Regions from separate parts of the Desulfitobacterium dehalogenans ATCC 51507 genome, predicted to be linked through region 2. Evidence: riboswitches for the same ligand, from Rfam matches in the RefSeq annotation. Region 2 holds a riboswitch; the other holds the start of a gene.
What was found. Region 2 has a riboswitch for cyclic di-AMP ahead of eam (glutamate 2,3-aminomutase). Riboswitches for the same ligand answer to the same signal wherever they lie in the genome.
Positions count from the first base shown of each region.

Region 1 (6,219 bases), 1.2 Mb from region 2:
TAGCGACAATTTGGGGATATCTAAAGAAGATGGGTTTGGCCATGGAGTGATGCCTTTAGAGCGAATGGAGGAAATTCTTTTACGAAGTGCTTTGGAGCGCTATGGATTTACACTGGAAGGAAAGAAAAGAGCGGCAAGAGCCCTTAACATTTCCTTAGCAACACTGTACAATAAGCTTAAGCGTTATAATCTTAATCCATAACCAAAGTTCCGTAAGGAGGATATAGGGTGAAACAGACCTTTCCGACCCATAAAGGGGAGCTTATTGTTGAAGGGCCGGTTACGGCGGAGAGCTTAAGCCAACTGACTTTAGACGATGATTTGCGGGCATTCCGCCCTCCGAAGCGCCAAAAAGAGGCCTTGATAGAAATCAGTCAAATTCCTAATGGCCGAATTGTTATTGCACGGATCGGGACCGATGTCGTGGGCTACGTGACCTTTCATCCTCCGGATGCTTTTGAACGATGGGCTGAGGGCCCTCCAGAACTCTTGGAATTAGGAGCAATTGAGGTTTCCCCAAAAGTTCGGGGTCTTGGAGTGGGAAAAAAACTGCTTGAAGTAGCTTTTTTAGATCCCACCATGGAGAATCATCTCGTCATAGCCACAGAATATTATTGGCACTGGGACCTGGAAAGGACAGGACTTCGGGTTTGGGAGTACCGTGAGGTGATGGATCGTCTTATGTCAAGCGCAGGTCTGCTCATAAGGGAGACAGATGACGACGAGATATGCTCCCATCCGGCCAATATGCTTACGGCACGCTATGGAAAAAACCTTTCTCAAAAGAGTATCGAGCATTTTGAAAGAATTTTGTTCTTGAATTCTGATCGGGGGTGATTGCCTTGCTGGAGATGAATCAAGACCCTTTAAACCCGGTAATTAACGCTGTGCAGGGGATTTACGGGCGTAAAGACCAAGCCCATGATCTGGAACATGCCCTTCGGGTCAGAGAATGGGGAAAGAAGATTGGAATACAGGAGAGTGCTGATCTAGTGATTGTGGAGCTGGCAGCTATTCTTCATGATATCGGCCGCTCCGGAACTTTATCGAGAACTCATGCTGAAAGCGGATCGGCTTTGGCAGGTGGAATACTTCAAAAATGCGGTTACCCTGAAAACATTATCGAAGCCGTTAAAACAGCCGTTCTTTCCCACTCACGGGAAGGTTATGAACCGGAAACTTTGGAAGCGAAGATTCTTTATGATGCCGATAAATTGGACTTTGTAGGCCCTATAGGTATAGCAAGGCTTTTTGCGTGGGCAGGAAAAGAAGGAAAACCCTTTTTTGGGCCGGATTCCTGTGAATCCTTTTACCGTGAAAGAATTAGTCACTATCATAAGCATCTCTATACCGAGACAGCCCGGGTACTTTTCGAGCCCCTCTTTTTGTATTCCGAGAATTTTTGGTCCGAATTAGAAAAAATGAGACTTAAAAAGGACTAAGCTGGTTAAACTATGGATATATCTTCTTGGGAAAGGACGGTATATCCATTGCGTTGGTTGAAACGTATTTTAGTCATTCTCATTGTCCTTTTGGTTGCTAAAGGCTTATTTACTCCGGAACAGCCCCAAGCCTATATTTCCTCGCCACGAACCCAACTCTTATTAGAGGAAATTGAATGGCGGTCTGTTCAGATTAAACAAGCTGCACAGGATTTGCCCGGCAGTATCGAAGTGTTGCTGCGGAAGTTTTTTTCTGACGGAAAACCTGGATCTCAAGCGAAATCGGTTTAAATCCGGCAGGAAAAATATATTAAAACATCATTTTATTTAAAAATTTAACGATTAAATGATTTTGATTTTGTTAAATTGTTTTAATAAGGCAAAAGAGAGCGCAAAGCTCTCTTTTTTTGAGTTTACTCCTTCTTTTCATTCATTATCAAAGAGAATCGTGAATATGAATAGGCAAAGGTTGTTTTAAAAATTGTTCATTTCGGTGTACAATAATCGATGTAATCTTCTTTGAGCTATGGTGCGCAATTCTAGTGCGTAAAATGACAGTCGAAGGCGGGCCTAAGAATCCGCTAAGGGCATACCGATGAAGTTCCTGGTGGTGGCTTTCGACGCCCAGTCGAGGGTTGCTGCTGGGAGTTAAGGATGAGGGGGATCTGCAATGGCATGCGGGCGATACCCTCTTCCGTGGAGGCCTAAGTTCGTGGCTGTTTTCTGGTTATGGCTTAGGGTATGAACCTGCATTAGGAAGGAACTTAGTGCAGTGTAGCCTGCCTTGAGGTGGAGAAGTTGGGAGGGCTGAAGGAACTTCTGTCTATTGGCCGATGGACTTAAGTTGCCTGAAATTCTTTTCTGCAAAAGAGGCTAGACTGTCACGGAGCGTTAAGGAAAACTTCTAGAGCGAAAACTAACGAGGATTAAAGTGCGTTCTTAGTGGCGATCAAGTGCTGGAGCTGGCAACATTCTAGACTGAGGGAAAAGGGAAACCGCCTAACAGGAAACTGAAGGAGCTCAGTGGGAAAACCTACTTGACCTATGGCGCAATATTTATTCGTTGGTGTCCTAAGGCTCAAAGGGCAACACCTCTCGTAAGAGAGGTGTTTTTTGTATAGTATACTTCATGTGCACAGAAAAAAAGCTGTTGAATAGATATAAATAACATCAGTTTCCAAGATTATAGGCTTTTGCCATTATTTACGTGGAGGAATAAGGAAATTTTCGGCGAATACTACATAAGAAATGTGGGCTGAATCTAAACCATATGTTTAGAGCGGGGGACTATCTTTTGGGGTGAATCGCAGTCATGCGTAGGGCTTACACCTTGTTGCCCGAATCCGTCAACTAACCTCGTAAGCGACGAAAGGTGGAAAATTCATGGACTCTTCCTCTAAGAGGGGGTGGATTGCCAGTGTGGTGTTGTCCGGCACCTTATTGGTTAGCAGCCTCCCGGGAACCTATGTGCCGGGAAATGCTGCTGAGCTTGTTACAGGTTCAGAATCTATTCTCTTAAGGAATGCTTCATCGTTTAAGGCACAAATGGTCTCCAGTACATTACTATCCGATATCATCCAAGTAGAGAAAGAGGATATGATCCTGCAGCCTAGGCTAGCAGCGACCTTAGCTTTTTCTTCAGAGCCTATAGTAGCCGATACAGATAACCAAAAGGAATCACTGCAATTTTCAAAGGCGGAGAGTGAAGATACCGTCACGACACCTGAGGAAATGACGATAACGGCCTTAAGAGATCAGGTCTCGAAACAGGCCGCAGCGGCTCCCTCCCAGGAAATCTCTCGTGGCGGCAGTTCCAAAGCTGAGGAGATTGTCAGCAATGCCCAAAGACTTATCGGTATCCCCTATGTGTTTGGAGGAACTACTCCAAATGGTTTTGATTGTTCCGGCTTTACCCAATACGTCTTTGAGGGGTCGGAGATCGACTTGCCACGAACCTCATATTCACAATATGAAATTGGAACAGCCGTCAAGAAAGATGAGCTTCAGATTGGGGATTTGGTATTCTTCTCTACCTATGATAGCGGGGCATCTCATGTGGGAATCTACATAGGTGGTGGAAGCTTTATCCATGCCTCCAGCACCGGCATTAAGACCACAGGCTTATCGGATAGTTATTACGCCGGTCGTTACCTTGGAGCCAGGAGAGTTTTTTAATTCATGGTCTTGTTATAGGGACAAAAGGAGTATCGCATAACTGCTTTCTTTAAAGTAGTTTGCGATACTTCTTTTTACTCTAAGGACCATCTTTTCGGACCTGAACTAAATTACCAACCGATTGGTAATTTAGCTTTAATAAGGTAGCCAAGGCACCAGTCTATAACTCTTGCATTCCCCTCCCGGTTCCGCCGGTGTCCGATTATGGATATAGAGGTCGGTCTTTCCGCATTGTTTCGTCCGCTTATAATAGCATTGACGGCATAGTTCGACACGGTAATTAAGAATCATGGTTTTCCTCCTTATGAGGGTTGAAATGTTCATATACCGCGAGAGCTGCCGGGGAAGGAAGACCGGATTTTTGAAGTTCCTCCACAGTGGCTAGGCGGATAGTATCCATGGATTTAAAATATCTCAAGAGCTGTTGCCTTCTCTTGGGACCGACACCCGGTATTCCATCCAACTCGGAAAGGGTCATGCTTTTAGCCCGTTGTTGCCGATGGAAAGTAATAGCGAATCGATGGACTTCATTTTGAATCCGTTCCATCAAACGAAAACCGGCTGAACGGCGATCCAAGGAATGGATTCGGCCAGCGGAGTCGATTAAAGCCGAAGTTTGATGCTTGTCGTTTTTGACCATGCCGGCAACAGGAATCGCGGCCTTTAAGTTGCGGAGAGCATCCAGGGCTGCATTAATCTGTCCCTTGCCCCCATCCACCAGGATAAGATCAGGAAGAGGAAGGCACTCCTGCTGAAGACGGGCATAGCGGCGCTCAATCACTTGGTGCATGGATGCGGTATCATCTATATTGGGCATGGGTTGAATCTTAAATTTGCGATATTGACTGCGGTTGGGTTTGCCATCAAGAAACTGAATCATTCCGGCCACACTATGGGTGCCGGCGATATTGGAAATATCAAAGGACTCGATGGTGCGGAGGGAAGGAATGCCTAAGGCATTGCCGATTTCCTCCAAAGCTTGTGTGCATTCGGTCAAGTTTCGTATTTCGATGGAAATCTGCTCATGTAAGGTGGTTTGAGCATTTTCCATAGCCATTTGCACCAGATCTCGCTTTTGTCCTTTTTGCGGCACGATCATCGGAAAAAGCTTTGCTAATACACTAATATCCAGAGGAGGGAGGAGAATTTCTTGAGGGAGAGCAGAACTTTCTGTGTAGAACTGAGCCAGAAAGGAGACAAAAGCTTCTTCCGGTTCTTCGTAATAAGGGAAAATGAAATTGTCACGAGACAGAAGTTTTCCCTGGCGCAAATAAAAGATCTGAATACAGAGTTGATCTCGGGTATAAGCATACCCTACCACATCCCGATCCACAAAGTCGTTTAAGGTGATGTTTTGTTTCTCGCCTACTTTTTTGAGATCCTCGATAAGGTCGCGGTATTCTTTTGCCCTTTCAAATTCCAGGTTTTCCGAAGCGTCTTTCATTTTTTTCTCCAGGGACCTAAGAATTGCTCCCTGATCACCTTTAAGAAAAGTAGCCGCTTCTTTACGTATTTTGTCATAAGATTCTTTGGGGACATCCTCCTGACAGGGGCCTAAGCATTGCCCAAGATGGTAATAGAGACAAGGTTTGCCCGGAATCTGCCGGCATTTACGAAAGGGAAAGAGGCGATTGAGCAGTCGGGCAGCTTCTTTAGCCGCTGTAGCATTGGGGTAGGGGCCATAGTATTTCCCCATCCCTTTTTTTACTTGCCGTGTCACCAAAATCCGAGGATGTGCTTCATCGGTAATGGTTATAAAAGGGTATGTTTTATCATCGCGTAATAGAATATTATACTTTGGATTATGCTTTTTAATAAGGTTGCACTCTAAGAGTAAAGCTTCCACCTCAGAATCGGTAATAATCGTTTCAAAATCCGCAATCAAGCTAATCATAAGCTGGGTTTTTCCATTATGGGACCCGGTAAAGTAGGAGCGGACTCTGTTTTTGAGAATCTTCGCTTTCCCTACATATATAATTTGGCCGGATGCATCTTTCATTAGATAGACACCTGGCTTATCCGGTAATAAACTAAGTTTTTCCCGAAGTATCTCCATTTTTTGAACACCTCGGTATTATTCTAGTCGGAGATCACCGGTAATGCAAGTCTCCTTAACAGTATGGGAGCTATCTTTGAACTTTAGTAATCTATCCTGCCCTGGGACAAACATATCGGACATCGTTCATTCGTATAGTTATTAATAAGGTCATGATAAGATAAGGAGGGGTATATATGCCGAATTCTTGGGGGCGGCCTCCGCGGAATGAGCAATGGCAGGATATACAGGCTTTGGCCTTTTGGGTACTCCTTATTGGAGTAGGAGCGTTTATTCTTTTTCCCAATTTTTTTAGTGACGTTTATTCACGTCTTACCGATCCTGCAGCCCAGTTGGTAGATACAACCACTGGAACTTATGATCCCGGTTATGATGGATACACTACGGGTGATTCCTATTCCACAGACCGCTACACGGATACACCCTCCAATTACCTCTATTCCACGGGGAATGCTTACGGGTCTTATGGTTCTTCGACTACGTCACTTTATCTCGGCAATGAAGTTGCCACAGGCTATTGGGTGCTTTTTGTGGCGGATGGGGATT
Region 1 covers NC_018017.1:2,520,051-2,526,269, reverse strand. Annotated here, with positions in the region: gene DESDE_RS12210 (AAA-type ATPase lid domain-containing protein) at 1-202, shown strand, start outside; gene DESDE_RS12205 (GNAT family N-acetyltransferase) at 229-837, shown strand; gene DESDE_RS12200 (HD domain-containing protein) at 843-1,442, shown strand; gene DESDE_RS12195 (hypothetical protein) at 1,500-1,733, shown strand; cyclic di-AMP (ydaO/yuaA leader) riboswitch at 2,686-2,822, shown strand; gene DESDE_RS12190 (C40 family peptidase) at 2,826-3,617, shown strand; gene DESDE_RS22075 (hypothetical protein) at 3,753-3,908, opposite strand; gene uvrC (excinuclease ABC subunit UvrC) at 3,898-5,673, opposite strand; gene DESDE_RS12180 (hypothetical protein) at 5,850-6,219, shown strand, end outside.
Region 1: another riboswitch for cyclic di-AMP. It lies ahead of DESDE_RS12190 (C40 family peptidase); the one in region 2 lies ahead of eam (glutamate 2,3-aminomutase).

Region 2 (6,219 bases):
GTGGGACCAATGCATTCATGAGCTCTTCGGGAATCTCTCCTTTAAAATGGAGCTTACGCCCAAAGCGAGCTTTCTCGAGAATTAAATAGGTTTTTACAAAACTCATTTCCTCCCGCAGAGTGATCAAGCTGCCGTGGGATTTGAGGGCCTTACGGAAAAATTCCGCAAGATGAATCAACAACCGTCGCGAACGATTAGGGCTGGTACGGCTGGTGGCAATTATGGTATTGAGTACGTTGAAAAAGAAATGGGGATTGATTTGGGCCTGCAATGCATTCAACTGTGCTTCCGCAGCCAGTTTTGCTTGGTGGTCAAGCTCTGCTAGTTCGATTTGAATCCCCAGAAGCTCTGCCATCCCAATAGCTAAGCGAATAAGATCCGATGAAAGCTGTCCATCCTTTGTCTCATACAGTTTCATGGTTCCCACCACTTCACCCTGACACTTCAGAGGTACGATGACAGCCGCCGCTAGTGGACAATCACAGATGTTCTGTCTAGGGCAGTTCAGTTCTTTTTGAGTTCGTACTATCTTATAAACTCCGGATTGGATCACATCTCGTGTCGCCCGGGTAAGAATTTTATCTCCCGGATGATGCTGATCACATCCCACACCTAAATAGGCTAGTTGCTTTTCACGGTCCGTGATCGAAACAGCTGCGACCTGCCCGATCTCTTGAATGATTTTGGCGATGTATTCTGCATTTTGCTCATTAAGCCCTCGGCGTAAATAAGGAAGAGTCTGGTTAGCTATTTTGAAGCTTAGTTCCGCATTCCGCTCTGTAGCTTGCCGCGCAGCTTTTTTATATTCAAGATTTAGATGATACAAAAGAAAAAGTGTGTTGCCTATTAAAAATGGAATTAACAGCTTCATCTGGCTTGTTACTAAGACCAGCATTAATTCCACGCCAAGTATAACTAAGCTTTGAAAGATCATCTATCATCCCTCATGTCCTCTAGAATTCATAGAGTGTTTCGACAGATGGACGGTCACTTCCTGTATTCTAGCGAAGGATTTCCTGAAGTTTTTCTTTACCTTGTTCAGATCCTACCACCAGCAGGATATCTCCATCGTCCAGAACAAACTCAGCCCCTGGAGAAAATTGTTCAATACCCTCTCTAACTACAGCCACGACCGTCAAACCGGTTTTTTCCCTCAATTTTAAATCGCTTAAGGTTTTCCCTTTGGCACCGGAACCTTTGGCGATTTCAATTTCGGCTACATCCATCCAGCGGCTTGCCAAGCGATCCGTATAGTTTACAATTTTTGTGAGATGTGCGTCAATTTTTTGATCAATCTCACGCCTCTGCTCCATTAATTTCTTCAACTCATCAAAATAGACCTGAATCTCTGCTTTCTGATCAAAACCTCTCATAAACTTTTCCGCCATGCTTTTGGAGATCACCGTAATCCCTACCCCTTGACTTACCATGACTACACCCATGGTTTGGAGGATAGCAATAGAGCGCCGGATGGTCTCCGGAGATACATTATAACGACCCGCTAAAGTCGAGCGTCCATGTATTTTTTCCCCTTCGCGGTACTCTCCCATAACGATAGAATGAGCAATATCTATCGCAATTTCTTGATAACGTGCATTATATTCCATCGGGTTCCTCTCCTTGATCTATTTATAATAATTTTTTTAACTACATGAAATAATAAACTATAATTCCTTACAAATTAACTCTAGATAACATAAACATATGGTGCAAAAATTGTGTACAAAAAATACAATTGACTACTACCAACCCACATGATACTATTAAGTTGTTAGTTATGCAACTTTATATGGGCTTAATTTCCCAAGAGGAAAACGGGGGAACCAATTTAGGGGTGAATCGTTTCAAACGTAGAGCATGTTTCAGCTCGAACCCGTCAGCTAACCTCGTAAGCATTGAGACACATATGGGCGTAAACACCTGCTTATGTAGTAAGCTTTTCTTGGGAACCGTGACGGTTCTTTTTTGTTCTAAGGACTTATTCTTTTATATTCGCAAATAGAGGAGGGCAATCATTATGGCAGTAGAATTTCTCCCCCCTAACCCAAGACAGGCTTCACAAGCAAGGGCTTTGGAATTAAAACAAAAGGCTCAATCTTACAACAAGTGCAAGGAAACGATTCCCTGCGGTCTCGCTTTAAGCGAAGAATATAATGAAAACCGAGACTTTATACTGGATCAGTTAGATGCCGGCCTGGAGCATTGGCAGGATTGGAAGTGGCAGCTTAAGAACCGTATTCAGGATGCTGAGAACTTGAGTACCCTGCTTCCCCTGACCCCGAAGCAAAGACATGAAATCGACGAGGTGGGTAAAATCTATCGCTGGGCAGTTTCACCCTATTATTTAAGCCTTATCGATAAAGATGATCCTCGGGATCCCATCCGTCTACAAAGTCTCCCCTCTATGGAAGAGATCCTCGATGATTCCGGGGAAGTCGATCCTATGGGAGAAGAGTATACATCCCCTGCTCCGAGTATCACTCGTCGTTACCCAGATCGTCTCATAATTAATGTAACCAATCTGTGTGCTATGTATTGCAGGCACTGCCAACGCCGGCGGAATATCGGGGAAATTGACCTCCATGAAACCCGTGCTAATCTGGAGGCGGCTTTAGATTATGTACGCTCCAATCCAGAGATCCGGGACGTGCTGGTCACCGGTGGCGATGCACTCCTCCTCAGTGATCAAATGCTGGATTGGCTATTAGGAGAATTGCACGAAATTAAACATGTGGAAATCAAACGCATTGGCACCCGGGTCCCTGTCACTCTGCCCATGCGCATTACTGATGAGCTCTGTGCTGTTCTTGAAAAATACCCACCCCTTTATATCAATACTCAATTCAATCATCCCAAAGAGGTGACCGAGGAGACCAAGAAAGCTGCCGATCGCTTGATTAAAGCGGGAGTTATCTTGGGTAACCAAGCAGTTCTTCTCAAAGGAATCAATGACCGACCGGAGATTATGAAGCGCCTTAACCAAGAGCTACTGAAAATTCGCGTTCGTCCCTACTACATCTTCCATGCCAAAAATGTTAAGGGCACGAGCCACTTTATTCCCCGTATTCAAGACGGGTTAAAGATAATGGAAAACTTACGCGGCTACACCTCCGGTTTGGCCATTCCAACTTATATTATTAATGCCCCGGGAGGCGGTGGCAAAACCCCCATCCTACCACAGTACCTTATTTCCCTTAACGATGATGAAGCGGTAATAAGAACCTGGGAAGGTAAGGTTGTGCATTATCCTAATCATTAACTATCTTATGAGGTCGTTTCACTCTGAGTGAATGATAAACCCCAATAAATTATATAGGGAGGAATCGGTATGAAATCACAAAAACTAACCTCTGACCCAGTCTATCAGGCCATCCTCCAGACTCACACCAACAGCCTTAAACGCTATCTTTCCTTAGCTCCTACCCTTAAAACTCCTCCTCAACAGAATAAAAATGCGTCCAATCTGAACCGGTACTATCAATGCGTAGCGAGTCATTCCAGATCATTCGAGAAAGGTTAATACACTCATCCAAAGTCAAAAGTTTCTCCCTAAACTATATTTACGGCTAGCTCCTCTTTATTATTGAAATGGTGTTAGCCGTTTTTATTATCTCTCTTTTTCCCTTGCCATGTTCCCCTACTCTCCAGTTCCTGGTCGATAGCATTAAGAATTTCCCATTTTTTAAGACTCCAAAGGGGTGCTATCAAATCCTTTCGGGGAGCATCCCCGGTCAAGCGGTGAATGACCATCTGAGCGGGCAATCTTTCCAGAGTATCGCAAATTAGATGGACATACTCATCCTGTGAAAGCAAAGGAAAAGGGTTCTCCTCATAAATTTTAGCCAGGGGTGTCCCCCTTAACACATGCAAAAGATGCAGTTTAAGTCCCTGCACATCGAGTTTGGCTAAGGTTTGAGCTGAGCTAAGCATATCCTCAAGGGTTTCCCCCGGCAGCCCATAAATCAAATGAGCACAGACTCTTATCTTTCTTTGGCGGAGCTTATCTAAGCCTTGAAGAAAATCCTCAAAAGTGTGTCCTCTCCCCACCCATTCCATGGTCCGGTCATGAATGCTTTGCAGGCCTAACTCCACCCAGAGATACGTTCGTTGATTGAGCTCTTCTAGATAGTCCAGCACCTCGGCCGGTAGACAATCCGGACGAGTGGCAATGGACAGGCCTACCACTCCCTCCTCCGCCAAGGCTTGCTCATAGACTTCCTGCAAACGCTTCAGGGGAGCATAGGTATTGGTATAAGCTTGGAAATAGGCTAGATATTTGGCTCCGGACCATTTTCGGCTCATGACTTGCTTAATTTCACAGAATTGCTCATGAATAGATTTCTCTGCCTGACCGGCAAAGTCTCCTGAACCTCTCGCACTGCAATAAATACAGCCTCCTCGCCCTACTCGTCCATCCCGATTGGGACATGTAAACCCCGCATCAAGGGATACTTTAAACACCTTATCTCCGAAAACATCGCGCAAATGTTGATTTAAAGTGTAATAACGTTTATCTCCATTTTGCCAATTAAAATTTAGTTTTTCTTCCCTACCGCGATTCAACTTGGTATTGCCTCCTATTTCCTTAGTCGACCTTTTGATTATTCCTGAAATAGCTCCAGTTTCTCTCCAGAGGGGCCTCTAAAGAAAAAATTATAGCGTCCTCCCTCCATCTCACGAGGTTCTGCGTTAATACATTCCACATGGTGTTCCTTCAACCAAGCCACTGCCTGAAATATATCCTCTACTCGTAGAGCCAGGTGATTAACCACTCCATCTTCAAATTTCTTTTGGTCATTAATTTCAATCAGTTCAACAACAGTTTCCCCGCATTTCATGAAAATAAGCTCTACATCCCCTGGTTTAATCCGCTCAAGGAGTTCAAAGCCAAGCACCTCAGAATAAAAGGCTGCGGCCTGATCCATATTCATCGACTTGATCCCAATATGGGCTAAACCTTGAAACATTTTCTTCTCGCTCAATTCATTACCTCCAATATTCTTTTTGGGGCTGCCCCCCTATAGTACTCTATTTGTGGCGATGGGCTGCTTCCCAGTTTAGAAGTCGCACCTTATAATCAAGGCCACTGGCATAACCCACCAAATCTCCCTTTTTGCCCACCACCCGATGACAAGGCGTAATGATGGCCATGGGATTCTTATTATTTGCCAAGCCTACGGCCCGTGGTCCTTTAGGGTTGCCAACATTCTGAGCAATCTCACCATAACTGCAGGTTTCTCCATAGGGTATTCTGCGCAGCTCTTCCCATACTTTAAGTTGAAAATCAGTTCCTCTAGGGTCTAAGGGAAGAGCAAATTCTTGCCGGTCACCCGAAAAATACTCTTCCAATTGCTCCATAATTTTTTGATTAGGCAAGGCTCGGGGAATAATCAATGCTTTAGGTGCACGTTTCTGTGCCCAGGACCTTATTTCCGCTTCTTCTTTTTCCGGAGTTCCTAAACCTACCCAACAAAGGCCTTTCTGAGAGCTAGCCACACTGATATTCCAGGTAAAGTCTTCTTGTTCATATTCTCTGGCATGGAAGGTAAGAATCTCTTTTCCTAATAACTCAGAGATTGAAAAATGGTAATAGTTTCCCTCCAGGTAGATTTCAGCCACCTCTTTATCCTGAACAAGCACCTTGTGTAATTCTTCCCCAATCTCCCATCGTTCCTCGGCTAAGGGATAGGCTTTCATCAAAGTAAAAATCCAGACCGCTAACCCCCTTTGGCTGACATCCTGGGCTTTGAGAAATGGATACACCCTCTCTACCAAAGGATCCACCACTTCAGGAGCATTGATGGATAGATTAAGCAATCCCCAAAGAACTCCTTCCTGTAAGCTTTCATCTTCCAAAAGATTAGCATACATCCAGTTGAAGTGGCCACACTCCTTGGGGTTATGAGCCATGATACTGCCGATGGCCTCGGATGCATTCCAAGCGTTGCCACCGGATTCCTCATTTAAAGACCAAAAATAGCGACGTACCAACTCCACAGAAGAATCTTTCTTCTGTTTCTCCTCTAAAGCAGCGGCCACCCCCAGTGCTTCTACTGCACGCCAAAACCCCAGTCCATCCTTTATGTAAATCCTGTTCACTAAACTGCGGGTTGCTTTTTTATTACCTACAAGAACTAACTCTTCTAATTCCCGCCAATTTCGTTCAAGCAAAATTTCTTCCATCTTCTCCATAATCTCACCCACTTTTTCAATACTCGA
Region 2 covers NC_018017.1:1,278,824-1,285,042, reverse strand. Annotated here, with positions in the region: gene DESDE_RS06205 (histidine kinase) at 1-934, opposite strand, end outside; gene DESDE_RS06200 (GntR family transcriptional regulator) at 1,002-1,607, opposite strand; cyclic di-AMP (ydaO/yuaA leader) riboswitch at 1,783-1,910, shown strand; gene eam (glutamate 2,3-aminomutase) at 2,018-3,259, shown strand; gene DESDE_RS06190 (hypothetical protein) at 3,329-3,520, shown strand; gene mnmL (tRNA modification radical SAM protein MnmL/YtqA) at 3,595-4,563, opposite strand; gene DESDE_RS06180 (VOC family protein) at 4,602-4,982, opposite strand; gene DESDE_RS06175 (DVU0298 family protein) at 5,029-6,192, opposite strand.